Regions from separate parts of the Kribbella sp. NPDC026596 genome, predicted to be linked through region 3. Evidence: riboswitches for the same ligand, from Rfam matches in the RefSeq annotation. Region 3 holds a riboswitch; each other region holds the start of a gene.
What was found. Region 3 has a riboswitch for cobalamin ahead of metE (5-methyltetrahydropteroyltriglutamate--homocysteine S-methyltransferase). Riboswitches for the same ligand answer to the same signal wherever they lie in the genome.
Positions count from the first base shown of each region.

Region 1 (7,677 bases), on a different contig from region 3:
TACGCCGTACGCCGTACGACGCGTGCGTCGGGGAGATCCCGGCCAACGCGAGCCTCGACCTCGTTGTTGTAGTACGCGATCAGGTCGCTCTCGCGCTGTGTCCGCCCATCGTCCGTCACAGGCCGATGGTAGAAGGATCGGGCTCGGGCTTCGACTGAATACTCAGCCCTAGAAGCGTCGGGGCGGGTCGTTGCCGGTGGTGCGGTGGATGGTGACGAGGGTTGCGCCTTGGCGGGCAGGGGCGGGGACGACCGTGTAGAGCGTGCGTCCGTTCGGGAACGTGAACTGCTGGGCTGCGCCGGCGGCTCCGGTTGTGGCGTCGCGTGAGGTGAGACCTTCCACGGTCTTGTTCGTGGTGAGGAGTGTGAGGACCAGACCCAGGCTGTCGCTGCCGCCGAAAATGTAGGTGTCACTGGTTACTACCGGTGGCGACATGCCGGCCGCTCCAATGGTGTCCTCGGTCTCCGCACCGGTCCGGTACGAGCCGTCGGCCGGCACGCTGGCGAACTGGTAGCCACCCTCGACCGCGAAGGCATACAGGGTCCGATGGTGCGGCATCCCCGTCGAGTCGTAGTACGTGCGGTCGTCGAGCAGGACCGGATCTCCGATCGGCGGGGTCGCCTTGACCTGCGCCGACTGCGGATCCAGCGGCAACGGCGACGACGTGTACTGGCCGAGCGCGGCCGGGTCCGGTGACTGTCGTCCCGCCGGCCCCGAGCAGGTTGTGCGCCGGCCGACCAGCCAACCGTTCATCGTGTACGTCAGCTCGGTCCGGGCGATGCGCCGGCCGGAGGAATCACCGTAATCGAGCACACCGGTCGTGCCGTTGAGCGTGAACTGATACCGCGGTACGCCGTACACGATCGCTTCCGGTGGTGTCTCGGTGGGATCGAGGACGGCGCGAACCCGGTTGCCCGTGACGGAGTTGATGCCCGGTTCGATCACCCTCCGGTTCTTGCACGCCCAGGCGCCGATCGCGCTCGGCAGCGGTCCGCTCGACGGAGTGCTCGTCGAGATCACGGGTTCCGGTGTCGTCGTGATCGCCGACGGCTTGTTGCCGTTGGCAAATAGCGCGGCGACGACCAGGACGCTAGCCACCGAGGCAGCAGCCAGGTACGGCGTGAGTCGCCGGCGCCAGCCTGCTGGGTGGCTGACCGGGGCGCCGGTTGGTGACTCCGCAGAGCGCTCGTGGAAGGCCTGCCACAGCTGGTCGACGTCGACCTGCACCTGTGTGGCGGCCCGATCGAGGTCTTGCGTCAGCCGGCGCTCGGGTTCGTTCATCGGTGTTCCTCGAGTTCTACCGCGAGCCTGGCCAGGCCGCGGCTGACGAGTGATTTGACCGTGCCGACGCGCACTTGCATCGCGTCGGCGATGTCGGCCAGGGGTAGATCGAGCCAGTAGCGCAGCACGAGCGCCTCGCGCTGCCGCGGCGCCAGGCGGTCGAGCGCCCGCAGCAGCCCGAGCACCGACTCGGCCAGCTCGACCTGCTCGTCGGCCGGGGCGGCCGTGACGGGATGCAGGATCTTGCGGTCGGCGATGAGCTTGCGCCGGCGTCGCGACCGCACCTCGTTGACCACGATCCGGTTCAGGTACCCGGGGAGGTTCGCGATCTCGCGGTGCCGGCGGACGGCGTACAGCCGGCAGAACGCCTCCTGGACCACGTCCTCCGCATCCTCCGCGCCGAGCAGATGCGCCAACCTAACCAGCCGCGCCGCCTGCGCCCGGAACAACGCCTCGAACCCAGACGTCAGCGTGGGCGTTGACCCCGCCGGACGCCCCGGCGTGGGCCCCGCCTCGTCGCCGCTCACCGCGTCTCCCAGGATCAGCCCCATACCTGAATGACGATCCCGGCGACGAAAGGTTGAGTCAATCCGTCCGAATGGCCTTCAGCGCGAAGAGCAAAGGAATGCGGGGCGCCTCGTCCGGCAGCCGCCACCAGCCTTCCGGCGTTTGCTGCATCGAGGGCCACCGCGGCCACGGCAGGACCCCGGACTCACGGAGAGAGGTGAGGCGGAAGCCGGCGCCGGCGAGAGTGGTCACGAGCTCGCCGATCCCGTGCCGCCATTCGTAGCTGCGCTGCCGACCGGGAACCTCGTCGCCCGTGTACGTGACGGTGGAATCGTGAGCGATCGCCCCGCGACCTTCGAGGTAGTCGGCGCGGAGGACCAGCTCATCGGTCTCACCCGGCAGCGACACCTCGCGGAGCGCGTTCAGCAGTGGGTGGAACTCGACGACGTACAACGCGCCGCCGGGTTTCAGGAGCGCGTGGACGACCTTCGCCCAGTGCTGCAGATCCGGGAGATAGCAGAGCGCGCCCTTGCCGGTGTAGACGACGTCGAATCGACGACCCTGGACCGCATCGACCGCGTCGTAGACATCGGCGTGCACGTACTCGACGTCCTGATCGGCGTTGGCAGCGATCCGGCGTGCTTCCTCCAGCGACTTCGCCGACAGGTCGAGACCGGTGGTCCGCGCGCCGCGCTGGGCGAACGCGATGGTCTCGGTCCCGAGGTGGCACTGCAGATGGAGTACGTCGCGCCCGCGCAGTGAACCGAGGTCGTCCCACTCGTAGTCGGCGAACCAGTCCTCCGCGGGCTGACTGTAGAACTGGCTGGCCGCATGCAGCGGCGCCCGCGCGTCCCAGTCCGCCTCGTTGGCGGCCACCATCTCCTGAGTCTCCACGTCCAACGTCACCGGCGTCTCCGTCCGTCTCCGTTCGGCCGCCGTCCAGTCTGCCCACAACCGGGTCCACACCTCGCCACTCAAAGTCACCACCATCCACAGGCTGTGGACTCTTGTTCAAGGTTTGTGGATAAGCTTGAATAAGAGGTATGGCACGGGTCGAGTTGCATCGGTGGCCTGGGCACCCGGACGGGTTCACCCGGGCGGAGCGGTTGGGCGGGTCCTACGAGTTGTACTTCCCGGATCCGCTGGTCGGGCGCGAGTTCGACCTGAGCGACGACGTGCTCGCCGTCCTCGAGGACGCCGCCGGCGACCTCGCCCGGCTCGACGCAACGGCCGCCGTGCTCACCAACAGTGAGGCGCTCGCCCGGCTGCTGCTGCGGGCCGAAGCTGTCGGGTCCTCCCAGATCGAAGGACTGGTGGTCGGCGCGCGCCGCCTGCTCAAGGCCGACGTACTCCGTGATCGCGCCGGCAGCGGACCCGGTGACGTCACCGCCGAGGAGGTGCTCGGGGCAGTCGACGCGATGACCTGGGTGACCGAATCCGTCCAGGCCGGCGACAATCTCGAGGTCGACCACCTGCTGCAAGCACACCGGCGACTGATGGCCCAGTCCCCCACCCCCGACGTCGGCGGGGAGATCCGCTACCTGCAGAACTGGATCGGCGGCCGCTCCCCCGCCGAGGCGTACTACGTCCCGCCGCCGGCCCATCTGATCCCTGACCTCCTCGCCGACCTCATGACGTTCGTCCGCGAGTCCCGCCTGCCGGTGCTGGCCAAGACCGCGATCGCCCACGCCCAGTTCGAGACCATCCATCCATTTGCCGATGGCAACGGTCGGACCGGCCGTGCATTGATTCACTTGATCCTGCGGGCCGACGGCCTGGTCTCGCGGACCGTGCCACCGGTGTCGTTGTCGCTCGCCACGCACGCGGGGCAGTACATCGAGGCCCTGACCGACTTCCGCTACGTCGGGCGGGCGACCACCGCCAAGGCGCGGTCGGCGGCGAACCCATGGCTGAGCATGTTCGCGATGGCGTGCAGTCATGCGACCGCGGAGGCTGCTCGCTTCGAGCAGACCGCCACGGACCTCAAGACCGCGTGGCGCGAGCGGGCGACACCCGTCCGCGCGGGATCTGCGACCGACCTGTTGATCGAAGCACTGCCGGCGGCCCCGGTCCTCACCCTCGCCGCGGCCGCGCAGCTCATCGATCGGTCTCAGCAGGCCGCCAACCAGGGACTGGCGAAGCTGGTCGAGGCGAAGGTCCTCCGCGAGGTCACCGACGGCCGCCGGAACCGTGTCTACGAAGCCCCGGAACTGATCGACGCCTTCACGTTGCTCGAGCGGCGCTTCGCCAGCCCGGCGGCCGATACCCGGATCGAACCGCCTAGCAGACCCGTTCCGTCGAGGCCAGAACCAACACACCATCCGCATTGACTTTCTCCTCCCCGTCGAGACACAATTCGAACACATGTTCGATCGCGTCTCAAATCGAGGCGCCTGACGGGGAGCGTGAGAACCGTGATGCCGGAGCCGTTCGACTGGGACATCCTGCACCGCCCATCAGCGATGGCGATGGTGCGAGGCCAGCTCGGCTTCAGCTGGATGGTGTTGTCCGGCCGGCTCGCCCAGCTGACCGACGAGCAGTACTTCTGGCGACCGAGCAGCGAGGCCCTGACCGTCGTCCGGCGGCACTACGCCGGCCGGTTCCGATCACTCGGATCCGGGGAGTGGGTGGCGCAGTGGCAGGACGAGCCGGACCATCGCGGCCCACGCACGATCGCCTGGCTGATCGCCCATCTGACCGAGACCTTCTTCGAGCGTTGGGAGTGGACGTTCGGCGAGAGCCGGCAAGGCCGGGCCGACATCACGCTGCACGGCAACGCGCGGGATGCGGTGGCCTGGCTGACGCATTGGGTGGACGCCTGGCAGGAGTCGATCGCCGCGCTGGACGAGGAGCAGGTGATGACGGTCGGCCTGAGCCAGGCGACCGAGCTGGACGCGGGTGAGCCGTTCGGCCACGTCGTGCTCCGGCTCAACCGCGAGCTCATCCACCACGGCTCGGAGATCATGACGCTTCAGGATCTGTATGCGGTCGCGGCCTGAGAACCACAAGATGTGCGACACGCGGCGTGGCGCTACCACAAGATCTAGATCCCGCCGCCTAGCATCACTACTGCTGGTGGTTCGGAGTGGTCGGCACCACAAGATGTGGGTCACGCCGAGGCAACAGGGGAATCCGGTGCAAGTCCGGAGCTGCCCCGCAACGGTGAGCGGAGACCTTCCGCGAGTCCGGATACCTGCCACCGGCGCGTGCACCGCCGGTGCACGCGGTCCGAGACCTCGCGGGTGGGTCGCAGGGCGTGACGGCAGTGTTCCCGGCCGGTGCGGCCGTGTCGTCGTGCGCCTGCCCGCGCAATGGTCGAGGGCCTCCGATTCTCGCGTGGAGAGAGCATCTGTGACTATCGCTTCCTCATCCCGGACCGCTGATCAGACCGGACCGGACGGCTCGGCCGATCAGCACCACCAACTCACCGTCGTCCGCCGCGACGGGAGTAGCACCGCCTTCGACCCCAGCAAGATCTCGGTTGCCGTGAGCAAGGCCTTCCTCGCGGTCGAGGGCGCCGAGGCCGGCGCCACCCACCGGGTCCGTGACCTGGTGGCCGACCTGACCGGCCGGGTCGTAGGCGCCCTGACCAGCCGCGGTGACGCCCGGCGCAGCGTCCAGGTCGAAGACATCCAGGACCAGGTCGAGCTGGCGCTGATGCGCGCCGGTGAGCACCAGGTCGCCCGCGCGTACGTCCTCTATCGGGAGGAACGGACCAAGGCCCGCACGCCCGCGGACCCGGCCGGGGTCACCGAGAAGCCCACTCTGACGGTCCGCGCGGCCGACGGCAGCCGGGCGCCGCTCGACACCGACCGACTGCGGGTGGTCGTCGCCGAGGCGGCCGAGGGGCTCGACGCGGTCGACCCCGAGTTGATCCTCGACGAAACCCTCGGCTCCTGCTACGACGGCATCGCGCAGCACGAGGTCGAGCTCGCGCTGGTGATGGCCGCCCGGTCCTACGTCGAGACCGAGCCGCAGTACAGCTTCGCCGCGTCCCGGCTGCTGCTGGACCAGATCCGGCGCGAGGCACTCGGCCGCGTCCACGGCGAGCCCCGGCAGGCCAGCCAGGCCGACATGACCGAGGCGTACGCGGACTATTTCCCGCGCTACATCCAGGTCGGCATCGAGGCCGGACAGCTCGACCCCGCGCTGGCCACCTTCGACCTGGCCCGGCTCGCCGCCGCGATCCAGCCCGAGCGCGATCTGGACTTCACCTTCCTCGGCCTGCAGACGCTGTACGACCGGTATCTGCTGCACATCGACAAGGCCCGCTTCGAGCTGCCGCAGGCGTTCTTCCTCCGGGTTGCGATGGGGATGGCGCTGCGCGAGGACGACCGGGAGGCGCGCGCGATCCAGTTCTACGAGCTGCTCAGCTCGTTCCGCTTCATGTCGTCCACGCCGACCCTGTTCAACTCCGGCACCACCCGGCCGCAGCTGTCGTCGTGCTTCCTGACCACGGTCGACGACGACCTGGCCGGCATCTTCCACGGCATCCGCAACAACGCGCTGCTCGCGAAGTACTCCGGCGGTCTCGGCAACGACTGGACCCCGATACGCGGCATCGGCGCCAAGATCCGCGGCACCAACGGTGAGTCGCAAGGCGTCGTACCGTTCCTGAAGATCGCCAACGACACCGCCGTAGCCGTGAATCAGGGCGGAAAACGGAAGGGCGCGGTGTGTGCGTATCTGGAGACGTGGCACATCGATGTCGAGGAGTTCCTCGATCTCCGGAAGAACACCGGTGACGAGCGTCGGCGTACGCACGACATGAACACGGCGAACTGGGTGCCGGACCTGTTCCTGCAGCGCGTCGAGGCGGGTGGCGAGTGGACGTTGTTCTCCCCCAACGAGGTCCCGGATCTGCACGACCTGTACGGCGCCGCGTTCGCCGAGGCCTACGTCGGGTACGAGGAAGCCGCCGACCGTGGTGAGATCCACGTGTTCAAGCGGGTCAAGGCCGTCGACCTGTGGCGCCGGATGCTGACCGTGCTGTTCGAGACCGGTCACCCGTGGATCACGTTCAAGGACGCCTGCAACCTGCGCTCGCCGCAGCAGCATGACGGCGTCGTCCACTCGTCGAACCTGTGCACCGAGATCACGCTCAACACGACCGTCGAGGAGACCGCGGTCTGCAACCTCGGCTCGGTCAACCTGGTCGCGCACCTGACCCCTGACGGCCTGGACGCCGACCTGCTCCGCGACACCGTGAAGACGGCGGTCCGGATGCTCGACAACGTCATCGACGTGAACTTCTACACGACCCCGGAGTCGGAGCGGGCCAACCAGCGGCACCGTCCGGTCGGTCTCGGCCTGATGGGCTTCGCCGACGCACTGTTCTCGCTGCGGATCCCGTACTCCTCCGAGGCCGCGGTCGCGTTCGCCGACAGCTCGATGGAGCAGATCAGCTACCACGCGATCGAGGCGTCCAGCGATCTGGCCGCCGAGCGTGGCCGCTACTCGACGTACGACGGATCTCTGTGGAGCAAGGGAATCCTGCCGATCGACTCGCTCGAGCTGCTCAAGACCGCTCGTGACGGCGACGTGATCGTTGACGAGAGCAAGCAGCTGGACTGGGACGCGTTGCGCCAGAAGGTGCTGCGCGACGGGATGCGCAACTCGAACGTGATGGCGATCGCGCCGACCGCGACGATCTCCAACATCTGTGGCGTGAGCCAGTCGATCGAGCCGGTGTACAGCAACCTGTTCGTGAAGTCGAACATGTCCGGTGAGTTCACCGTCGCAAACCCCTACCTCGTCGCCGACCTGAAGGCACGGGGTCTGTGGGACCAGGTGATGGTGTCGGACCTCAAGTACCACGACGGCATCCTGACCGGGATCGAGCGGATCCCGGCCGACCTGCGCGAGCTGTATGCGACCGCGTTCGAGATC
Region 1 covers NZ_JBEZYF010000064.1:27,558-35,234, reverse strand. The annotation lists gene AB0E63_RS36420 (class I SAM-dependent methyltransferase) at 1-119, opposite strand, end outside; gene AB0E63_RS36415 (hypothetical protein) at 169-1,281, opposite strand; gene AB0E63_RS36410 (sigma-70 family RNA polymerase sigma factor) at 1,278-1,832, opposite strand; gene AB0E63_RS36405 (class I SAM-dependent methyltransferase) at 1,867-2,694, opposite strand; gene AB0E63_RS36400 (Fic family protein) at 2,832-4,118, shown strand; gene AB0E63_RS36395 (DinB family protein) at 4,194-4,787, shown strand; cobalamin riboswitch at 4,848-5,004, shown strand; gene AB0E63_RS36390 (ribonucleoside-diphosphate reductase subunit alpha) at 5,140-7,677, shown strand, end outside.
Region 1: another riboswitch for cobalamin. It lies ahead of AB0E63_RS36390 (ribonucleoside-diphosphate reductase subunit alpha); the one in region 3 lies ahead of metE (5-methyltetrahydropteroyltriglutamate--homocysteine S-methyltransferase).

Region 2 (7,677 bases), on a different contig from region 3:
TTCAGCAGGGCACGGCAACTGCCCGCCTGCACGCCGAAATCGGAGTCGGCGGCCGCACACTCCTCGGCGACCGTGGGGGCGTACAGCAGGTCAGCGGGCTCCTGCGGCACCAGTCCGACCGCCTTGACCAGCTCCGCAGGCTTGGTACGACGTGGGTCGGCTCCGGCGGCGACCGCCGTACCGGAGCGGACCGGCGCGAGGCCCACCAGAGCGTTGAGCAGTGTGGACTTGCCGGCGCCGTTGCGGCCCATGAGTGCGACGATTTCACCGGCCTTGATGCTGACCGACACTCCACGCAACGCCATCACGTCGCCGTAGGCAACGACCAGATCAGTGGACCGCGCGAGCTCCGGACCGTGCACAGCAACCGACCTCTGGGGCGCAGTGGAGTCGAGCCGGCTCCGCAACGCCACAGCAGCCCGCCGGGCGTCGCGCACCGACAGCGGCAGGGGAGACCAACCGGCCAGCCGTCCCAGCTCCACCACAGGCGGTGCGACCGGTGCCGTGATCATCCGATCCGCCGGAAGTCCAGTGGACACGGCAGCCGCTCCGCCCGGTACCTCGATCACGCGATCGGCGTACTGGATCACTCGCTCGAGACGGTGCTCCGCCATGACCACCGTGACGCTCAGGTCGTGCACGAGCCGCTGTAGTGCGGCCAGCACCTCCTCAGCCGCCTGTGGGTCCAAGGCAGACGTCGGCTCGTCCAGCACGAGCACGGCAGGATGCGAGGTGAGCGCGGCACCGATAGCGGTCCGCTGCCGCTGTCCGCCGGACAGCGAGGTCAACGCCCGATCCCGTACGTCGGCCAACCCGAGCAGATCCAGAGTCTCCTCGACCCGTCGCCGCATCACATCCGGCGCGACACCGAGCGACTCCATGCTGTACGCGAGCTCGTCCTCGACCGTGTCGGTGACGAACCCCGCCATCGGGTCCTGCCCGACCAGACCGACCACATCGGCCAGGTCGCGCGGCCGGTACTCGCGGGTGTCCCGCCCGTTCACCAGCACCCGGCCGGACAGCGTGCCGCCGGTGAAGTGCGGCACCAGTCCGTTGATTGCCCGCAGCAACGTGGACTTGCCGGAACCGGTCCGGCCGATCACGAGCGCCAGCTCGCCCTCGGGCACGGAGAAGCTCACGTCCCGCAGCGCCGGCTCCGCGGCACCGTCGTACGTGACTGTCACCCGGTCGAACTCGATCATGTGACCGCCCGCCTGACCAGCGGCGGTGCGACGAGCGCCGGCGCCAGTCCGATCAGTACGCCGACAACCGGCAGCACCGGAACCGGTGGCACCACCAACGGGCCAGCCAGCAGCAGACCGTAAACACCGCGCGCCGCCGCAGTGACCATGGCTCCGGCTGCGACTGCTCCGGAGGCGACGACCAACCACTCGGGCAGCGCCCATGGGTCAGGCCGGTACCGCGTCCGCGTGACCCGCTGCCGCCCGATCGCCATGGCTCCCACGGAAAGCAGCAGTCCCACGACCAGTGTGGCCGCGGCGATCGGGAACGACATGGCGTCGGTCAGCAACGCATAGACCCCGAGCAGAATGCCCAGCAACCCCAGCAGGACGGAGACCGCAGTCGTACGGCGCTGCGCCCGGGGGACCTGCGCCGTACGCCCGTAGCCGCGAGAGTCCATCGCGGCGGCGAGCTCCACCGACCTGTCCAAGGCACCCTCCAGCACCGGCATGGCTGTCGTACGGAAGGAGCCGCGAGTGCGGCCGCGGAGGCGACGGGCGGCGCGGATCCGGCGGGCGTCCGTCACCAACTGTGGTGCGAACGTCAGCGCGACCACGCAAGCCACGCCCATCTCGTAGAGGGCCCCGGGCAACGACTTGAGCAGCCGCCGCGGACTGGCCAGTGAGTTGGCCGCACCGATGCAGCAGAGCATGACCGCCAGCTGAAAGCCGTCGTACAGCGCGGTCAGCAGTGCCTCGAGGGTGACCTCGCCGCCGAGCTTGACCCCGTTTGCCCAGTCAGGCAAGGGGATCTGCGGCAGGATGAACAGCACCGTGTTCCCCTGCGAACGGGTGGAGAGCAGTGCCTGCAGCACCACGCGGACGCCGATGACCACCAGACCCAGTTTGAGGAACGCGGTGTAGCTGCTGGCCCAGGCAGCGTCGGAGCGGCGGGCGGCCACCACGAATCCGGTGACTGCGAGGATCAGCACGAGCAGCACCGGGTTCCGCGTACGGCTGGCCGCCACGGCCATGCCGAGCGCCCACAGCCACCAGGCCCCCGGGTGGAGTGCCCGGGGCAGCGTCAGTTGATGGACAGTACGCACTTACTTGGCGGTGCGCCGGCGGTTGAGGGCCAGACCACCGCCGGCCAGGGCGAGCACGACCACAGCGGCGATGATGATCCCGCTCCACGGCGCACCATCACCGCCGTCGTCAGAGGAGGAGGAGGCCGGAGAGGTCACCGCGGTCGAGCCGACCGCGGCACCGATCTGCAGCGTCACGGGGGCGTCGGTGGCCGGGACCTGGATGCTTTTCACCTGATCCCCGCAGCCCTTGGCCGGATAGCCCGCGATGCCGCAGGTCAGGCCCTTCTCGATCCGCACCGGCGCGACCGCCGCGAGGATCTTGGCGCCGTTCGCCTGGGTGTCCGTGACCACGCAGGTGCCGGTGGCCTGTCCCGGAGTCTCACCGCTGACCGCGTCCTCCGGCGTACCGGGGTCGACGACCAGAGCCACGCGCTTCTTGCCGGTCTCCGCCGGTGTCTTGCCACAGATGGCTTCGAAGTCGCCGGCTGCGCGCGGCACGCGGGGCTTCGCACCGCCGACGGCGTACCGCCAGCCCTCCACCGCCCCGTCGGCTGGGACGACGGCGTCAGCGCCCTTCTGGGAGAAGGCCCACTGGCCTGAGCTCCACTGGTAGTAGCCCCAGAAGCGATAGCCGTCCTCGGCCTGGGCGGTGGTGGCGACGGTCCCAGCCAGCAGGAGACCCGCCAGCGTGGCGAGGACCAGTCGTACGGTCCGGTGTGCAGTCATCTCGTGTCCTCTATCGGGCTCATGGCCCGGTGGAGGAGGTCCCGCCTGCTCCGGCAGGGTAGGGGCTCCACCCGCGGACCACGGCGGGTAGTTGAGCCTGTCTCCCTGCGGCACAGTGTTCCGGCTCGCCACCTGAGGTGGCCTACGGTTGCGGGTCAGCGCCGGACTCGGACCGGCTTCCCTGTGCACGCAGGAGTGGTTCGACCGAAGCCTACTCTGCGGAGGACAGACTCATCGGGCCGTAGACTTCCCGGCCGTCCTCCAGCAGGTACACCTGGCCGACGCCACGCTCGGCCAGGTCCCGCCAGCTCTCACCGAGCCAGCTCTCCGCGTCACCCTGAGCGGAGAACTCCGCCCCGCCGACCTCACCCGGGTCGACCAGGGCGCCGCTCGCGGTCTCGAACCGCCAGCTCCAGCTCATGAGCCGGGCCGGGTCTGCGGCGAGTTCTGCGCGGTCTTGGCCGGGTCGCGCTCGACGATCCCGCCGAGGACCTCGTCGATCCGCTTGAGCAGGGCTTCCTCGAGCTTCACACCGGAGGCCTTCACGTTCTCCACGACCTGCTCGGGGCGGGACGCGCCGATGATGGCCGACGAGACGTTCGGGTTCTGCAGCACCCAGGCGATGGCGAGCTGAGACAGCGCCAGGCCGGCCTCGTCCGCGAGCGGCTTCAGCTCCTGCACGCGGCTCAGCACGTCGTCGTTGAGGAACCGCTTGATCATGTTGGCGCCGTTCGCGTCGGTGGCCCGCGAACCTTCCGGTGGCTGCTGACCGGGCAGGTACTTGCCGGTGAGCACGCCCTGCGCGATCGGTGAGAACACCACCTGGCCGATGCCGAGCTCCTCCGAGGCCGGCACCACCTCGGCCTCGATCACCCGCCAGAGCATGCTGTACTGCGGCTGGTTCGAGACGAACGGGATGCGCAGCTCCCGGGCCAGCCGGTGGCCCTCCTGCAGCTGCTCGGCGGTCCACTCGGACACGCCGATGTACAGCGCCTTGCCGGACCGGACGACGTCGGCGAAGGCCTCCATCGTCTCCTCCAGCGGCGTCTCGGTGTCGAACCGGTGCGCCTGGTAGAGGTCGACGTAGTCGGTCTTCAGCCGCTTCAGGGAGGCGTTGATCGACTCGTGGATGTGCTTGCGGGACAGGCCGGTGTCGTTCGGTCCGAACGGACCGGTCGGCCAGTAGACCTTGGTGAAGATCTCCAGCGACTCGCGCCGCTCACCCTCCAGCGCCTCGCCGAGGACCGACTCGGCCTTGGTGTTGGCGTAGGTGTCGGCGATGTCGAACGTGGTGATGCCGGCCTCCAGGGCCGCCCGCACACAGGCCTTGGCCTGTTCGTTCTCCACCTGGGACCCGTGCGTGAGCCAGTTCCCGTACGAGATCTCGCTGACCTTCAAACCACTGTTGCCGAGATAGCGGAAGTCCATACCCCTGACCCTACTGTCCCCGGGCGGTGGGCACCGTCCCGGCGCCCGTCGTACCGAGGATCAGGACGGCTTCTCGCCGCGCTTGACCATGGGCTTGGGCAGTCGCCAGCGGCGCATCTGCATGGTCCGGCGGACCGCGTAGAACCCGAGGCCCTTGGTGGACTCCTTCGGGAACTTCACCGTCACCGCCCGGCGCAGCCCGGCCGAGAGCAGGAACCAGTCCAGCGCGATCAGCAGGATCATCGCCAGGAAGAGCAGGTTGACCACGCCGGCCAGCCAGAGGAACTGCCGGGAGAAGACCACGCCGATCAGGGACACCACCAGCAGGATCGGCAGCGCGAACTCCATCACCGAGTAGCGGGCGTCCACGTAGTCGCGGGCGAACCGCCGGACCGGGCCTTTGTCGGCGGCCGGCAGGTACCGGTCGTCGCCGGTGCGCATGGCGTCCTGCATCTTGGACCGCTCGGTCCGGACCTTCTCCCGCCGGTACGCCGAGGCCTCCCTGCGGTTGCGCGGCTTCTTCAGCGCGGCCTTGCGGGCGGCCTCCGCCTCCTTGCGGGTCGGCGTGGGGCGTCCCTTACCGCCCGGCTTGCCCTGGGGGTCGGCGGGTACGGTGGTAGCTGTCTCAGACTTGGTACGACGGAACACGGGGTCTGAACCTCATTCGGCAGGGCAGGTCGACTCGGGGTGGTCCCCGGACCTGGGTACCACTTTATCGGGGCCGGTCCTGATGGTGTGGTGACCCATAGGGACATAGGGTGGTTGACGCACGCCGGGTCGTCACGCCGGCACAGAAGGGGTACGGATATCGATGAGCATCTTCAGGCGGATGTCGACGATCTTCAAGGCCAAGGCGAACTCCGCCCTGGACAAGGCCGAGGATCCTCGCGAAACCCTTGACTACTCGTATCAGAAGCAGCTGGAGCTGCTGCAGAAGGTACGGCGGGGCGTGGCCGACGTGGCCACCAGCCGCAAGCGGGTGGAGCTGCAAGCCTCCCAACTGCAGTCCCAGTCGTCGAAGCTCCAGGAGCAGGCGCAGAAGGCGCTCTCGATGGGCCGTGAGGACCTGGCCCGGGAGGCCCTGACCCGCAAGTCCGGGCTGCAGGGCCAGATCGACGACCTGCAGACCCAGCACGCCCAGTTGCAGGGCGAGGAGGAGAAGCTGACGCTGGCCTCCCAGCGGTTGCAGGCCAAGGTCGAGTCCTTCCGGACGCGCAAGGAGACCATCAAGGCCACCTACACCGCGGCCGAGGCGCAGACCCGGATCAACGAGGCCTTCTCCGGCATCTCCGAGGAGATGAGCGACGTCGGCCTGGCGGTCCAGCGGGCCGAGGACAAGACCCAGCAGATGCAGGCCCGGGCCGGCGCGATCGACGAGCTGCTCGCCTCCGGCGCGCTCGACGACGCCAGCGGCAGCAGCAAGGACAGCATCACCCTGGAGCTGGACCGGATGTCGTCCAACTCCGACGTGGAGAACGAGCTGGCGGCGATGAAGGCCCAGCTCTCCGGCGGCAGTGCGCCGAAGGAGATCTCCGGTGAGGCACAGCAGCCCGCTCAGTCCGCCCAGCAGCCAGTGCAGCAGCCGGCCGCCGAGCCGGTGCGACCTCAGGACGGAGACGTTCGATGATCGTTCGCATCATGGGTGAAGGCCAGTACCGGCTGGCGGACGAGAAGCTGGACGCGCTCAACGCGGTCGACGGCGACCTGGAGAAGGCCGTCTCGTCGGGCGACGAGTCGGCGTTCCAGACCGCGTTCGCCGCGCTGCTGGAGTTCGTCCGCTCCGGTGCCAAGGTCCCGGACGACGAGCTGCACGACTCCGACGCCATCCTGCCGCCGGGCGACAGCTCGCTGGCCGAGATGCGCGAGCTGATCAGCGGCGACGGCCTGATCGCCGGCTGAGCAGACCCGGCGCCCGGTCGACCCGGCCGGGCGTCACCGATCATCCGTCCCCGACCCGGCGGCTGGTCACCACTGGTAGTCATCTGAAGACCCTCGGGCCCGTTCAGCGGGCCCGAGGGTCTTTGCACACCCGGCGGGTTGCGCAGCGGTAAACACTCGCGATCAGTGCTGTTGTACGCCGCATCCACGTAGTACTCTCTGGATCACGTCGTTGTGGGGGCGACGTTCAACGAGGTCCGTGACGGGGAGTGGGTTGGTCGCGGGCATCGCTTTTCACCTGTGGGGGGTGACTGTGCGTGACTGAATTTGTCATGTCCGAGGGGTTGGCCGATTCGGCTGACCTACGGCCGACGCCGTCGGGGGAACGACGTCGGCCGGTCTGGCTGGTTCCGGACGAGATCCCGGCGATCCTGCCGCGATCGGCCCGCTATACCGAGGCGCGCTGGGTGGCGAAGTACCGCCGGTACTCGCTGGCGGCCGACGTCGGCGCGGCGCTGATCGGCGGCTCGCTGGCGCTGGTGGCGCGGTTCGGGGCCCAGATCAACCTCGGCTATTTCGTGCTGACCGCGTTGCTGCCGATCGCCTGGCTGGCCTGTGTGGCGCTGCAGCGGGGCTATGAGACCCGCTACTTCGGCACCGGGCCGGAGGAGTTCCGGGCGATCATCCGGGCCGCGGTGGCGCTGACCGCGCTGCTCGCCATCACGTCGTACGCGACCAAGAGCGAGGTCGCTCGTGGTTTCGTCGTGCTGGCGGTGCCGATGACGTGCTTGGCGGCGATGGTCGGCCGCTGGCTGCTGCACCGCAGCATCTCCTGGCGGCGGTTCGCCGGGCGGTGCATGCGCCGGGTGCTCGTTGTCGGGCGCACCGACCAGGTGAGCACGCTGCGGAGGCACCTGGAGGAGCGACCGGCCGACGGCTACATCGTGGTGGCGAGCTGCCTGCCGCGCGGTGACGCCCTGGAGGGGCCGGAGCTCGAGCGGCTCGGCCGGACCGAGATGGACATCCTGGCCGCGGTCGACCAGTACGACGTGGAAGTCGTCGCGGTCGCTGCCGACCCGGAGCTGGCCGGCTACACGCTGCGCAAGCTGTCCTGGGCGCTCGAGCAGCGCGGTGTCGAACTGATCGTCTCGCCGGGCATCGTCGAGGTCGCCGGTCCGCGGATCTCGATCCGCCCGGTCGCCGGTCTGTCGCTGCTGCACCTGGAGCGACCGTCGGTCTCCGGCGGGCCGCACCTGCTGAAGAGCATCTTCGACCGGGTCGTCGGCTGCCTGCTGCTGCTCGGCGTCGCGCCGATCCTGCTCGTCACCGCGGCCCTGGTGAAGCTGACCAGCCGCGGGCCGGTGCTGTTCCGGCAG
Region 2 covers NZ_JBEZYF010000005.1:159,679-167,355, reverse strand. The annotation lists gene AB0E63_RS06010 (ATP-binding cassette domain-containing protein) at 1-1,202, opposite strand, end outside; gene AB0E63_RS06005 (CbiQ family ECF transporter T component) at 1,199-2,287, opposite strand; gene AB0E63_RS06000 (SCO2322 family protein) at 2,288-2,995, opposite strand; cobalamin riboswitch at 3,087-3,219, opposite strand; gene AB0E63_RS05995 (hypothetical protein) at 3,207-3,416, opposite strand; gene AB0E63_RS05990 (aldo/keto reductase family protein) at 3,413-4,423, opposite strand; gene AB0E63_RS05985 (DUF3043 domain-containing protein) at 4,484-5,071, opposite strand; gene AB0E63_RS05980 (PspA/IM30 family protein) at 5,235-6,050, shown strand; gene AB0E63_RS05975 (hypothetical protein) at 6,047-6,322, shown strand; gene AB0E63_RS05970 (sugar transferase) at 6,619-7,677, shown strand, end outside.
Region 2: another riboswitch for cobalamin. It lies ahead of AB0E63_RS06000 (SCO2322 family protein); the one in region 3 lies ahead of metE (5-methyltetrahydropteroyltriglutamate--homocysteine S-methyltransferase).

Region 3 (7,677 bases):
CGCGGCCGAGACGATCGCCGCCGCCGCGTTGCGCCGCAGCGCGATCACCGGTGAGGAGCCGGCCGTCGCGCGTCCGATCGACCTCGAGGCCGTGCCCGCCGTGCTGCGCGGCAAGCTCGAGTTCGAGCCCGGCGAGGAAGGGCGCGAGATCGAACTGCTCGAGTACCTGCTGCGCCGCTCGGTCGCGGACACCGCGCGCGAGCGGTTCGCCGGCCTCGACCTCAGCCCGCTCGCCCACGCGATTGCCGATGGCAACCTTGTGACGACCGGCGAGCGAGTGCCCGGCCGCGACGTACTCGCGGCATTGCCCGAGCTGCCCGTGCTCCACGACGTCGCGGCCCGCGCCGGCGTCGAGCCGGACGAGTCGCCGGGCCGGATCGCCGCCGCGGTCGAGCTCGCCCTGGAGGCGCTCTACCTGTCCAAACGAGTCGCCAAGGACGCCGACGACGACACGACGATCTACGGGGTCTGACATGACAGTGTTGAATGCCGCGCCTCCGGCGCGGGGGTCATGGGGCTTTGACTCCCGGCCTTCCCTCGTCGCTCCGGTCGCTGCGCTCCCTGCGCTCCTCAGTCCAGGCCGGGAGGCCCCATGACCGCGTCGATACCGGAAGGCTGGTCCTACGGGCCGTGGCACGACGGGCCTGATCCACTGAAGGCGCCGGCGGATCTGCGGGACGCGCTGGACGAGATCGGCCGCGACGTGATGAGCGGTTCGTCGCCGCGGTCCGCGCTGGAGGAGCTGCTCCGGCGCGGTACCCGGAACACCCAGGGCCTGGACGATCTGACCCGGCGGTTGTGGGAGCGCCGCCGCGAGATCCAGCGGCGGCACAACCTCGAGGGCACGCTGCGGGACGTCCAGCGGTTGCTCGACGAGGCGCTCGAGGCCGAGCGGCACGAGCTGTTCCCGAACCCGTCCGACGACGCCCGGTTCCGGGAGGCTCAGCTCGACGCGCTCCCGTCCGGTACGGCGGCCGCCGTCCGGGAGCTGGCCAACTACGACTGGCAGTCGTCAGAGGCTCGGGAGAAGTACGAGGAGATCCGTGAGTTGCTCGGGCGTGAGTTGCTCGGGTCACGGTTCGAGGGCATGAAGGAGGCTCTGCAGCAGACCACGCCCGAGGACGTCGAGGCCATCAACGAGATGCTCACCGACCTCAACGCGTTGCTCGCGGCGCACGCACAGGGCCGGCCGGAGGTGCCGGAGCTGTTCGAGGAATTCATGGCCAAGCACGGCGAGTTCTTCCCGGAGAATCCGCGGAACGTCGACGAACTGATCGACGTCCTCGCGCAGCGGGCGGCCGCGGCGCAACGGATGCTGAACTCGATGACGCCCGAGCAGCGGGCCGAGCTGATGGAGCTGTCACAGCAGGCGTTCGGCAGCCCGCAGCTTGCTCAGCAGCTGTCGCAGCTCGACGCGCAGTTGCAGGCGCTCCGGCCGGGGGAGGACTGGTCCGGATCGGAGCGGATGAGCGGAGACGATCCGCTCGGTCTCGCCGATGGTGCGCGGGCGATGTCGGATCTCGCCGAGCTGGACGCATTGGCCGAGCAGTTGGCGCAGTCGTACCCGGGTGCGCGGTTGGAGGACATCGACCTCGACGCGCTCACGCGGCAGTTGGGTGACGAGGCAACGGTTGATGCCCGCCGGCTGTCCGAGCTCGAGCGGCAGCTTCGCGATCAGGGTTTGCTGGAACGGGCACCCGATGGATCGTTGCGGTTGTCACCGAAAGCCTTGCGGCAACTCGGTCAGACCGCGTTGGCCGACGTACTGCGGACTGCCCGGGGATCCGGTGAACGCGACGCGGCCAACGCGGGCGCGGCCGGTGAGCTGAGCGGGTCCACGCGGCAGTGGGAGTTCGGCGACACCCAGCCGTGGGACGTTCCGCGGACGGTGCGGAACGCCGTACTGCGGACGGCTTCGCGCAGCGGGTCCGTCAAGCTGGATGTCGCCGATGTGGAGATCGCGGAGACCGAGCATCGGGCCCGGGCCGCGGTCGCATTGCTGGTCGACACGTCCTGGTCGATGGTCCAGGAGGGTCGCTGGCTGCCGATGAAGCGGACGGCGCTCGCGCTGCACCAACTCATCTCGACGCGCTACCGCAACGACGCGCTGCAGTTGATCACCTTCGGCCGGTACGCCGGAGTCGTCGAGCTGCCGCAGTTGATCGGGATGGAAGGCACCTGGGAACAGGGCACCAACGCGCATCACGCCCTGCTGCTGGCCGGCCGTCACCTGCGCCGGCATCCGGACGCGCAGCCGGTCGTGCTGATGGTGACCGATGGCGAGCCGACCGCGCACCTCGAGCCGGACGGTACGGCGGAGTTCTCGTACCCGCCTGAGCCGGCGACGTTGCGGAAGACGATCTTCGAGGTGGACCGGCTGGCCAAGCTCGGCGCTTCGCTGACCGTGTTCCGGCTTGGTGATGACCCGCGCCTGAACGCGTTCGTCGACCTGCTCGCCCGCCGCAGTGGCGGGCGGGTGCTGGCGCCCGACTCGGACGGCCTCGGGGCCGCGGTGGTCGGCGACTACCTCCGCACTCGCCGGAGACTGTGAGCTGTGGGCACCTTGATAGGTGCCCACAGCAACATCATTCGATCAGGACCTGGCGGCCTGCGCTGCCTCGACCAGGTGCCGCAGGGCGGGGACGACCTCGTCGTACCCGCGCGTCTTGAGGCCGCAGTCGGGGTTGATCCACAGCTGCTCGGCGGAGGTGGTCGCGAGAGCGGCCTGGATCAGGGCGGTGAGTTCCTCGGTGCTCGGGACCCGTGGTGAGTGGATGTCGTACACGCCGGGCCCGACCCCGCGCCGGAAGCCGACGGCGGCGAGGTCCGTCAGCACCTCCATCCGCGAGCGCGCCGCCTCGATCGTGGTGACGTCCGCGTCCAGCCCGTCGATCCCGGCGATCACCGCACCGAACTCCGAATAGCACAGGTGCGTGTGGATCTGGACGCCCGCCGGCGCTCCACCGGTCGCCAGCTGGAACGCACCGACCGCCCAGTCCAGGTACGCCTTCTGTTCCGCGGCCCGCAGCGGCAGCAGTTCGCGCAACGCAGGCTCATCGACCTGCACGATCCTGATCCCGGCCGCGTCCAGGTCGGCCAGTTCGTCGCGGAGCGCCAACGCGACCTGGTCGGCCGTGGTAGCTAGCGGCTGGTCGTCCCGGACGAACGACCACGCCAGGATCGTGACGGGTCCGGTCAGCATCCCCTTCACCGGCCGCTCGGTCAGGGACTGCGCGTACGACGCCCACGACACGGTCATCGGGGCCGGTCGCGACACCTCGCCGTACAGGATCGGCGGACGGACGCAGCGGCTGCCGTACGACTGCACCCAGCCTTGTTTCGTGGTCGCGAAGCCATCCAACTGCTCGGCGAAGTACTGGACCATGTCGTTGCGCTCGGGCTCACCATGCACGAGTACGTCGAGCCCGAGCTCCTCCTGCGGCCCGATCACCCGTGCGATCTCGGCCCGCATCCGCTCGTCGTACGTCGCTGAGTCGATCCGACCGACCCGCAGGTCGGCGCGCGTCCGGCGAATGTCCGCGGTCTGTGGAAAGGAACCGATCGTGGTGGTTGCGAGCGCCGGCAGCCCGATCGACTCCTGCGCGGTACGGCGTTCGTCGTACGACGGCCGCTGTCGATCCGCGGGACGAATCGCGGCCGCCCGGTCGCGGACCGCCTGTTCACGGGCAAGGCCGGACTCCTCGACCGGTCCGCCGGGCGGGTTGCCGAGATCGACCAGGACCCCTTCGCTGAGGGCCCGGCCGAGTACGACGACCTCGTCGACCTTCTGCCGTGCGAACGCGAGCCGCTCGCGGACGCGCGGATCCAGCTCGTCCTCGGCCTCCACGTCGTACGGGACGTGCAGTAGCGAGCAGGAGGTGGAGACGACCAGCTGCCCGACCGAGTCGAGCAACTTCGCGCAGGTGGAGAGTGCGTCGCCCAACGGCGTGCGCCAGACGTTGCGGCCGTCGACCACTCCGGCGACGACGGTCTTGCGCCGCAGACTCGGCAGTACGGCGAGTTGGTCGACGAGTCCGGGGGCGGACACGAGGTCGACCGCGAGACCGTCGATGGCGGTCGACGTCAGTACTGGCAACGCGGGGCCGGGGTCACCGAAGTACGTCGCGACCAGGAGTCGTGGGCGGTCGGTGAGTGTGGCGAGGCGGTCGTAGGCGCGACGGAGAGCGTCGAGCTCGGCGGGGGTGCGGTCCTGGACCAGGGCCGGCTCGTCCAGCTGCACCCATTCCGCTCCGGCGGATTCGAGTTGGTTGAGCAGGTCGGCGTACGCATCCAGTAGGCGGTCGAGCAGGCTGAGCGGTTCGAACCCAGGCGTGACGGACTTCGAGAGCAATAGGAAGGTCATTGGTCCGATCAGGACCGGGCGGGTGTCGACGCCGAGCTCGCGTGCGGCCGCCAGGTCCTCGAGCGGCTTGGTCGCGTCGAGCTGGAAGACGGTGTTCTCGGTGAGCTCGGGGACCAGGTAGTGGTAGTTGGTGTCGAACCACTTGGTCAGCTCCAGCGGCGCGACCTCGTCCCGGCCGCGGGCCATCGCGAAGTACGTGTCGAGCTTGGAGAGGCCTCGGAAGCGGTCGGGGACGATGCCGAACAGTTGCACGTGGTCGAGCATCTGGTCGTAGTACGAGAAGGTGTTGCCGGGGAGTACGTCGAGGCCGCGGCCGGCCAGGTCGTGCCAGGTGTCGGCCCGTAGCCGGTGGGCGGCTGCCTCCAGCTCGGCCGCGTTGCTGTCGCCGGACCAGTACTTCTCGACGGCCTTCTTGAGTTCGCGGGCCGGGCCGATCCGTGGGTAGCCCAGCACAGTCTTCATGGTGTTCACGTCTCTCTCCTCGCGAGCGTGCCGATGGTTCGGCGGATCGCGGGGAGACCGTGCCGGTGGGGTCGGTTGGATGCGGCCGACCGGGCAGGGTCCTCCCACGAGACCACCGTTCCCGCGCGCACCGGGTTGGTGAGCGCACCGGCGGCAGGTCTTCGGACTCACGGGCGGACCGGTCGCTGACCGGTGGACCTACTGGCCGTCGCTTCCCGGACGCTGGGCGTTCAGTGCTTGTGACGGCGGTCGTTCCCGTTCACCGCTGCGGGGCAGTCCCGGATTCCCACCGGGTTCCCTCTTGCCTCGCGCGATCACAACCACATGACCACGCGAACCGTCGGCGTACCCGAGCGTACGCGCGCCGGCCGCGAACCGCCGTACGTCGAGACGAACGCCACTACCGCAGTCGTCGAGCGATCTTCTGATCCGGGGTCTTGTCGTGGAGGAGGGCGGCGAGCAGCTCGATCCCGTCGACGAGCCGGGGACCCGGGCGGGCGAAGTACCCGTTCGCGTCGACCGCCCACACCGGGATGCTCGGTGGGAGGAGATTCGAGAGGTCTGCTGTCAGTCGGACGGCACCGTCGAGGTCGTACCCACACGGAGCTGACACGATCACGTCGGGGCGCGCACCACCGACCTCCTCCCAGGTGATCGGGGTCGAACGCTGACCCGCGGCGCCCAGGACGTTGGTGCCACCCGCCAGCGCCACCATCTCCGGCAACCAGTGTCCTGGCGCGTACGGCGGATCCGTCCACTCGAGCAACGCCACCCGCGGCCGCGTGCGGTTGGCTCGGACTGCCGCGGCGCGGAGCCGGCGACGGAGGTTGTCCAGGAGCGGGGTGGGGTCGCGGTCGATTGCTTTGGCGATGGTTCCGATCGAGGTGAGGACGTCTTCGAGGTTGTGTGGATCGGTGGTGACCACCTCGGCTTGGCAGCCCAGATAGCTGAGGGCGTCGGCTACTTCGGTCACGTCGATCGCGCAGACCTTGCACAGGTCCTGGGTGATGACGACATCCGGGTCGAGTTCGCGCAAGGCACCCGCGTCGAGGTGATAGAGATCCTCGCCGGCTGCGACCCGCTGCCGGACGAACGCGTCGATCTCACCCGGCGTCAGTCCCTCGGGGAGTGCGGTCGTCGACACGATCCGCCGTGCCCGCGCCGCCGCCGGATAGTCGCATTCGAACGTCACGCCGACCACATCATCACCGGCACCCAGCGCAAAGCAGATCTCGGTCGCAGACGGCAGCAACGAAACGATCCGCACCCAAGGACCCTACCCGCCACCCCGCCCCCGCAAGCCCCGCGCCCCGATCCCGCAAGCCCCCACGACCACCACCTCGCAACCCTCACGACCCCCGGCCGGCAGGCCTCACGACCCGCCCCGAAGGGCGGGTGACCCTTGCGGAAAAGTCCTGTTTGGGTTGGCGCGAGGATTCCTTGGTGAACGCGACGATTGTCTTGCGTTGTCAATGAGGGAAGGGTTTTCCGGCCTTCGACCTGTGGGCAGGGTCACGTCGGCATCGTGAGACCAGTGTTCAACTGGACTGGTTTTCTGGCTTACCCTGAAAAGACGCCCCCGCCACCGGAGTCGATGGGCCAGCGGACCACACGCCGCGACTCACCAGCACCGCCCGCAACCTTGGGAGTGACAGTGCCGAAACTCGTCTACGACTTCGCCGAAGGCAACAAGGAGATGAAGGACCTGCTCGGCGGGAAGGGGGCGAACCTGGCCGAGATGACCAACCTCGGCCTGCCCGTTCCGCCCGGTTTCACCATCACCACAGACGCCTGCCGCGCGTACCTCGCAACCGGTTCGTGCCCGCCGGAGCTGGCCGACGAGATCGACCACCACGTCGACCTGCTGCAGGAGAAGATGGGCAAGAAGCTCGGCCAGGCCGACGACCCGCTGCTGGTCTCGGTCCGGTCCGGTGCGGCCGCGTCGATGCCCGGCATGATGGAGACGGTTCTCAACGTCGGCCTCAACGACGACTCGGTGAACGGGCTCGCACATCAGTCCGGCAGCCCGCGCTTCGCCTGGGACGCGTACCGCCGGCTGATCCAGATGTTCGGCAAGACCGTGCTCGACATGAAGGGCGATGTCTTCGAGGACGCGCTCGAAGCGGCCAAGCAGGCGAAGGGCGCCCGTACCGACCTGGAGCTGGACACCCACGACCTGCAGGCCCTCGTCAAGACCTTCAAGCAGGCCGTGCACGAGCACACCGGCCGCGAGTTCCCGCAGGACCCGCGGACCCAGATGGACCTCGCGATCGAGGCCGTCTTCGGCTCGTGGAACTCCGACCGCGCGATCCTGTACCGCCGCCAGGAGCGGATCGCCACAGACCTCGGTACGGCGGTCAACATCTGCTCGATGGTGTTCGGCAACCTCGGCATGGAGTCCGGCACCGGCGTCGCGTTCACCCGCGACCCGTCGAGCGGCCAGCCCGGTGTGTACGGCGACTACCTGCAGAACGCGCAAGGCGAGGATGTGGTGGCCGGCATCCGCAACACGGTTCCGCTGGCGGACCTGGAGCAGATCGACAAGACGTCGTACGACGATCTGATGGCGATCATGGCCAAGCTCGAGGGGCACTACCGCGACCTGTGCGACATCGAGTTCACCGTCGAGCGCGGCAAGCTGTGGATGCTGCAGACCCGGGTCGGCAAGCGGACCGCGGCGGCGGCCTTCCGGATCGCGACCAGCCTGATCGACGAGGGCGTGATCGACACCGGCGAGGCACTGCGCCGGGTGAACGGCGCGCAGTTGGCGCAGCTGATGTTCCCGCGGTTCGACGCGGACGCGGACAAGGAGCTGATCACCAAGGCGATCGGCGCGTCGCCGGGTGCGGCCT
Region 3 covers NZ_JBEZYF010000067.1:26,274-33,950, forward strand. The annotation lists gene AB0E63_RS37150 (ATP-binding protein) at 1-472, shown strand, start outside; gene AB0E63_RS37155 (VWA domain-containing protein) at 593-2,551, shown strand; gene metE (5-methyltetrahydropteroyltriglutamate--homocysteine S-methyltransferase) at 2,594-4,825, opposite strand; cobalamin riboswitch at 4,960-5,182, opposite strand; gene AB0E63_RS37165 (ABC transporter substrate-binding protein) at 5,226-6,092, opposite strand; gene ppdK (pyruvate, phosphate dikinase) at 6,480-7,677, shown strand, end outside.

Region 4 (7,677 bases), on a different contig from region 3:
CTTCTCGGACGTGTGCAGGTCGTGATGCAGTTGCGCCGCCTGGATCAGCGTCCAGATCTGCGCCCGGAGCGTCGGCACCTTCTCCGGATCCAGCGCCGACACGGTCGCATACTCGTCGAGCAGGTACTCCAGCTTGGCCATCTCGCCGTACGTCTCCGCGCGCGCCATCGGCGGCACCAGGTGGTCGACGACGGTCGCGTGCGCGCGCCGTTTGGCCTGCGTCCCCTCGCCAGGGTCGTTGACGATGAACGGATAGACCATCGGCAGGTTCCCGAGGACGGCGTCCGGCGCGCAGTCGGCCGCCATCCCGATACCCTTGCCCGGCAGCCATTCGAGCGTCCCGTGCTTACCCAGATGTACGACGGCGTGCGCGCCGAAGCCACCCTCCTCCGCCGGAGCCTCGAGCCAGCGGTACGCCGCCAGGTAGTGGTGCGAGGGCGCCATGTCCGGGTCGTGGTAGATCGCCACCGGGTTCTCGCCGAAGCCACGCGGCGGCTGGATCATCAGCACCACGTTCCCGAACCGCAGCGCCGCCAGCGCGATCGCGGGTTCGTCACCGGACGTGTCGACGTACAGCGAACCGGGCGCCGCGCCCCAGGCCTCGGTCATTGCCTCGCGCAACGATTCCGGCGCCCGCCCGAACCACTGCGCGTAGACCGACAGCGGGATCTTGGCGACCGCCGACTCCAGCTGCTCGTCGGTCAGCCATTCGACGTCGTGACCACCGGCCGCGATCAGCCGATGGATCAACCCGTCGGCACCGTCCGCCCCTTGCAGCTCGCTGAGGTCGAGCCCGCCGAGGTCGTACCCGGCCTGCTCCAGCTGCCCGAGCAGGACGACCGCCGAGGCCGGCGTGTCCAGACCGACCGCATTCCCGATCCGCGCGTGCTTGGTCGGGTACGACGACAGCACCAGAGCGAGCCGCTTGTCCGCAGTCGGCACGTGGCGGAGGCGAGCGTGCGCGACTGCGATCCCGGCCAGCCGGGCACACCGCTCCGGGTCCGGCGCGTACCGGGCCAGTCCGTCGGCGTCGTACGACTTGAACGAGAACGGGATCGTGATCAGGCGCCCGTCGAACTCCGGGATCGCGACCTGGGTCGCCGCGTCCAGCGGGCTGATCGCGGCGTCACTGGCCAGCCACTGCTCGCGGGTCGACGTCAGCGCGAGGCCCTGGATCAGTGGGATGTCGAGGGACGCGAGCGCGCCGGCGTCCCAGGCGTCGTCCGAACCGCCGGCACTCGCGTTGGCCGCGACGGATCCACCGGCGGCGAGCAGCGTCGTGACCAGGACATCGCACTTGCGCAGGAGCTCGAACAGCTCGGCGTTCTCGGACGACGTCGGATCGAGTCCGCGCAGGGTGCCGCAGTACACCGGCAGCGGCTGCGCGCCCGCCTCCGCGGCGGCGGTGGCGAGGGTGTCGACGAAGGCGGTGTTGCCGGAGATCTCGTGCGCGCGGTAGTACACGATCCCGACCACCGGCCGGTCGTCCTCGACGTACCCCCCACGCACGCCGTACGCCGGAAGTGCGCGAGGCGGCTCGAACTCGTCGCCTGTCAGGAGCAGCGTGTCGCGCAGGAAGCCGGCGAGGTTGCGCAGGTTCTCGGAGCCGCCCTCGCGGAGATAGGCCAGTGCCTCGGTCACCGCCCCCGCGGGCACGGTCGACAGCGACATCAGCTCGGCGTCGGGCGCGGCCTCACCGCTGACCACCACGACCGGCTTGCCGGACGCGACGACCGCGTCGAGCCCTTCCTCCCAGGCGCGCCGCCCGCCGAGCAGGCGAACCACGACAACCTCGGCGGCGTCGAGCAGAGGAGTCAGGTCGTCGAGCTCCAGCCGGGCCGGGTTGGCGACCGCCCAGCCCGCACCCGCCTCGGCAGCGGCAAGCAGGTCGGTGTCGGCGGTCGAGAGCAGCAGCAGGTTGGCAGGCACGCCCAGTCCTTCCTCGGGGTGTCCACGCCCCGGACGGAGGTACGACGGCGGCAGTTCCTGACTTCCCCATGAGGGTTCACAGTGGCGGGACCGTCCCGGACTCACACCGGGTTCCTGCTGATGCCGTCGATGACGAGCCGACTCTAGCCGACCGACGTCCCGGCCCACTGGGCACAGGCCTCGCCGTTGACCCGACGCGGCATCAGGTGTAGGCCGGAATGCTAAGGGTTTGTACTGCGGACGCCCTCTCGGCGTCGCACGGCAACGTCTTCTTCAGCGCAAGCCGTCACTCAGGCTTCACCTGAAGGAGGCAATCATGCGCTTGAAGGTCTGGAGATTCCTGGTCGTCGTGCTGACGGCCGGCCTCGCCGCTCCTGCCCTCACCGCCGCGCCTAGTCAGGCAGGCGGCAGCCACTCGAACCCGGCGGTGATCACCCAGTGGAACGCGATCGCCGGCGGACGATCTACACCGAGAACGCCAGCCCGGTCCCGGTGGGGAGTCTGTACTTCGGCTTCGTTTCGCTGGCCGTGTACGACGCGGTGGTGGCCATCGAGGGCCGCTACCAGCCGTACCTGAAGCAACCGAAGGTCCGCGGCAAGGCGTCGTCGGAGGCGGCGGCCGCGACGGCGGCGTACGACGTGTTGCGGTACTACTTCCCGGCCTCGGCGGCGAACCTCGCCACCGACTATGCCGCGTCGCTCGGCAGCATCGCCGACGGCCGCGCCAAGGTTCGCGGAACCGAGGTTGGCCGGCACGCAGCCGCGAACCTGATCCGAGCGCGACAGAACGACGGCAGGGGCGCGAACATCCAACTGACGGTGACGCCTGCTCCGGGAGTCTGGCGCCCGACACCTGACGCCTTCGCGCCGATGCTCGCCCCGTGGCTCGGCTTCGTCGTACCGCTGGCACTCCGATCGCCGACGCAGTTCCGGCTGCCCGGGCCGGACCCGATCACGTCGAAGGCCTATGCCCGGGACTTCGCGGAGGTGAAGGCCAAGGGCGCGCTGGTCGGATCCACCCGGACCGCGTTCCAGACCGAGACAGCGCTGTTCTGGAACGCCAACGCGGTGCTGCAGTACGAGACGGCACTTCGCGACCAGGTCACCGCGCGGGGGATGGACATCGTCACCAGCGCCCGGGCGTTCGCCCTGCTCAGCACGAGCATCGCCGATGCGCTGATTGCCTGCTGGCGAAGCAAGTACGACTACGCCTACTGGCGCCCGATCACCGCGATCCGGCTGGCCGACACCGACCGGAACCCGGCGACGAAAGCCGACCCCACCTGGATGTCGCTACTGCAAACGCCGCCCTATCCGGACTACGTCAGCGGGCACGCCTCCGGAACCGGGGCCGCAACCGGAGTGTTCAGCTATTTGTTCAGCGCCCGGTCCCTCGATCTGGACATCTCCTCGTCGGTGACCATGACGACTCGGCACTACGACAGCGCCGCGGCCCTCGATGCCGAGACCATGAACGCCAGGATCTGGCTCGGCTTCCACTTCCGGAAGGCCATGACCGACGCCAGCCGCCTCGGTCACCGCACCGCCACGTGGACGATCAACCACGAGTTCCGGCCGCTCCACAGCTGAGCGTCAGCCCGAAGCGCCGTGCGCCGCGTCAGCGGTGCGCGGCGTAGTGGGCGGCGAGGAGGTCGATCCCCCAGTCGTTGCGAACGTCACGCCAGACTGAGTGGATGTGGTTGGCGTCGTCCTGAGTGTTGTCGTACTCGGCGAGGAAGGTGGGGCCGGCGATCGAGTAGTAGTGGCGGTGGCCGACGCCGGGTTCGGTCTCGCCGGCCCAGGCGAAGGTCAGGCGCTCGATGCCCTGGTCGGTGATGTCCTGCCAGGTCTGCAACCCGATCGGTCCGGCGGCGCGGCCGACGTACTGGCCGATCAGGAGGCTGAGGAGCTGACGCTGGTCCGCGGTCATGTCGCCGTAGGCGAGACCGCGGTGGAGGAGCGACGCGTCGGCGATCGGGTCGTGGCGGGTCAGGATGTCGTCCGGTGCCGCGTCGGAGACCAGTGCGACGGAGAGCTGGCCGGGCTCGAGCGCGTGCAGCAGCTGGAAGCCGAGGTCCTGCTCGGCGGCCAGGAAGCGTCGACCGGCCGACGGGCCGGTGCGGACCTCCGCCGGATTCGACCCGAAGAACTGTGGGGTGAACGAGATGGCGCCGTCGACGAGCGTGACGTGCAGCGCGAGGTGGTGACCGTTCAGCCGCCAGGCCCACGGCTCCGTCCCAGCCGGATCGCCCAGCACCCGGAAGAAGTACCGGTCGCCCACGACCGACCCCTCCCACTCCCCCGACGGCGGCAGCGCGGGGATACCGCGCACGATGACCTCCGCGTCCCACACCGCCCACGCATCGGCCGCACCCCGCTCGCTGCAGCCGATCGCCACCAGGCGCTCGACCAGCCGCTGCTGCGCGGGCGTCAGCTCGGTCAGCGCAAGGCCGGGCACCGGACCGGGCAGATACGTCCACTGCTGGTGATCAGGCGTGTCGAAGGGCGCCTTGATCTTGTCGAGCTGGCCGGGCGTGAGGCTCGCCAGTAGCTCGAGGACCGCTTCCCGGGTCCGTTCTACAACCATGCCGATCGCTCCCGTTCCGTCGGTTCGTAATGTGTCCACTGTTCGAACGGCCGGTCCAGCTTGTACCGGAAATCCGGCTGGCGCAGCAGGACGCGTGTTTCGGCGTTCTCCGGGTTCCGCAACGTCTCGAAGAACCGTACCGACCAGTGGAACCAGCGCATGCAGAACAACCGCATCGTGAGCCCGTGTGACACCAGCAGCACGTTGCGTGGCGCGTCCGCGCTCTCGAAGTCGCGGTGCATCGTCTCCAGGAACGTCGACACCCGGTCGTACACGTCCGACCCCGACTCACCGTGGGTGAACCGGTAGAAGAAGTGCCCGTACCGGTCCCGCAGCTTCTCCTGCTGCTCGATGTCCGCGGTGTCCTGATAGTTCGCCCAGTCCTGCTCCCGCAGCCTCGGCTCCTCCCGGGCGATGCCAATCAGGTCGTCCAACCCGAGCGAGTCCAGCGTCTGCCGGGCGCGCAGGTACGGCGAGACGTACACCCGGATTGGCTCGTTCTCGAACAGCTCCCGCAGGTATGTGCCCGCCTTGGCCGACTGCTCGTGGCCGTGCGCGGTCAGGGGGATCGCGTGGTCGGGGACGCGCTCGAAGATCGTCTTGTCCAGGTTCGCCTCGGACTCGCCGTGCCGGATCAGCGCGATCCGCATCGGCCGTCGGCTCAGCCCCATCGCTTCCCTTTCCACCCGAGGGCCAGGATCGCGGCGACCCCGGCAGCTGCGATCCCGACGCGTCGAGCCAGTGCGGCGGTACGGCGTACGTCCGCGACAGCCGGCGTCGGCCCGTCCCCCAGCGTGCCACGGTCCTCCTGATACGACCCGTAGCTGTTGGTCCCGCCGAGGGTCAGGTCGAGTGCCCCGGCAAACGCTGCCTCCACCGGCCCGGCGTTCGGACTCGGGTGCTTCGGCGCGTCCCGCCTCCACACCGCCACAACCTCCCGGGGCCGCCCGGCCGCGAGTCCGGTGAGCACCGCGCAGACGCGAGCGGGCAGCAGGTTGAGTATGTCGTCCAGCCGGGCCGACGCCCACCCGAAGTTGAGGTACTTCGCCGACTTGTAGCCCACCATCGCGTCCAGCGTGTTGGCCGCCCGGTAGCCGAGCAGCCCGGGTACGCCGAGTGCTCCGCCCCACAGCAGCGGCGCCACACACGCGTCCGATGTGTTCTCGGCGATCGACTCGACGGTCGCCCGGGCGAGCTCGTCGGCCTCCAGGTTGGTCGCGTCCCGCGCACACAGATGGCTGAGTCGATCTCGCGCGGCCGGAATGTCCTTCTCCTCCAGCAGTCCGGCCATCACTGAGGCCTCCCGCTCCAGGCTGCGCGCGCCGAGCACGGTCCAGGTCGCGGCCGCGGTGACGAGCGTGTGCGCGATCGGGCGGTTCCTGGTCAGCCGCTCGACGAGGACTCCGGCGGCGGTCGCCGTACCGACGAGGACGGTGGCGTACGCCGTACCTGCCGCGCGGGAGTCGTCGTACCAGCGGGACTCCAGCCGGGCGGCCGCCTGGCCGAAGCCGGCGACGGGGTGGAAGCGGCGCGGATCGCCGAAGGCACGATCGGCGGCGAAGCCGAGGAGGATGCCGTGAGCCCGGGACACCCTCGGCAGTCTGCCAGGTGAGGCTGTGATTGGGTGACCGGCATGGGAATCGCGGAGCTGCTCCGAGCGGTCGACGGGAGCGGAGAGTTCGGGGTCTGGCTCGGCCGGCTGGACGGCGTACCGGTGTTCGAGCACGCGGCGGAGCGGACGCACTACGCCGCGAGCACGATGAAGCTGCCGGTGGCGATGGCGATGATGCGCAAGGTCGAGGCCGGTGAACTGGCGCTGGACCAGCCGGTGACAGTGCACAACGACTTCGCGTCCGCGGCCGGCGGGCGGTTCGGTGTGAACCCGGACGAGGACGAAGCGCCGGCGACCTGGACCAAGCTCGGTACGACGGCGCCGCTCGGGTGGCTGGCGACCGAGATGATCACCCGCTCCAGCAACCTCGCGACCGACCTCGTCCTCGAGCAGGTCGGCGTCCCCGCCGCGCAGGCCGTCCTCGCGGAGTACGGCGCCGGCGACAGCGCGATCCGCCGCGGGATCGACGACGCGGCCGCGCAGCGGGCAGGTATCAGCAACCTGATGAGCCCGGCCGGGCTGGCCGGCGTACTGGTTGCCGTGGGCAATGAGAAGGGCGACTACCTGCGGGATCTGCTGGCGGCCAATCAGTGGAACGGCGAGATCCCGGCGTTGCTGCCCGACGGCACCCGGGTCGAGCACAAGAACGGCTGGGACACCCGGATCCGCCACGACGGCGGCATCGTTCGGCCGGCCGACGCGGAGCCCTTCGTGCTGGTCGTGTGTACGACGTCCGACCTGCCCGACGCGGAAGCCCAGAAGCTGATCGCCGCGATCGCCCTCGAAGCCTGGAACCACCGGCACGACCTCGGAGGGGTGCGATGAAGATCAGCACGCAGTTGGTCTCGGCGCCGCTGCACACGCCGTTCGTGACGGCCTTGCGTACGGCGACCCACGCGGACTCGCTGCTGGTCGAGATCAGCGACGACGAGTTGACTGGCTGGGGCGAGGCACCGCAGGTCTGGAAGGTGACGGGCGAGTCGCTCGCCGGTGCGCAGGCCTGCGTCGAAGGTCCGATCACCACCGCGCTGGACGGTCTCGGGCCGGACGATCTCACCGAAGCGCTGCGCCGCGTGCAGAACGCTGCCGCCGGCAACTTCGGCGCCAAGGCCGCCGTCGACATCGCATTGCACGATCTGGCTGCGCGGCGTCGTGGTCAGACGCTGCACGGATTCCTCGGCTCGACGGTCGACACCGTGCGTACCGATGTGACGCTGTCCGTTGGTGACGCGGATGCGCTCGCGGCTGCCGGACAGGCTCGAGTCGCGGACGGGTTCGACGTACTCAAGGTCAAGGTCGGCACCGACGCGACTGCGGACGTCGAACGGGTCCGGCGGGTGCGCGAGGCGATCGGCCCGGGGCCGACGCTCCGGCTCGACGCCAATCAGGGCTGGTCCCGGCGCGACGCGGTGAACGCGATCCATGCGCTGGAGGACGCCGGCTGCGCAATCGAGTTGGTCGAGCAGCCGGTCGCGGCCGACGATCTCGAAGGGATGGCGTGGGTGACCGATCGGGTCAGTACGCCGATCCTCGCCGACGAATCGGTGTA
Region 4 covers NZ_JBEZYF010000082.1:2,261-9,937, reverse strand. The annotation lists gene cobN (cobaltochelatase subunit CobN) at 1-1,929, opposite strand, end outside; cobalamin riboswitch at 1,961-2,100, opposite strand; gene AB0E63_RS40300 (vanadium-dependent haloperoxidase) at 2,368-3,519, shown strand; gene AB0E63_RS40295 (DUF3500 domain-containing protein) at 3,548-4,516, opposite strand; gene AB0E63_RS40290 (phosphoglycerate mutase family protein) at 4,507-5,187, opposite strand; gene AB0E63_RS40285 (cobalamin biosynthesis protein) at 5,178-6,107, opposite strand; gene AB0E63_RS40280 (serine hydrolase) at 6,150-6,953, shown strand; gene AB0E63_RS40275 (dipeptide epimerase) at 6,950-7,677, shown strand, end outside.
Region 4: another riboswitch for cobalamin. It lies ahead of cobN (cobaltochelatase subunit CobN); the one in region 3 lies ahead of metE (5-methyltetrahydropteroyltriglutamate--homocysteine S-methyltransferase).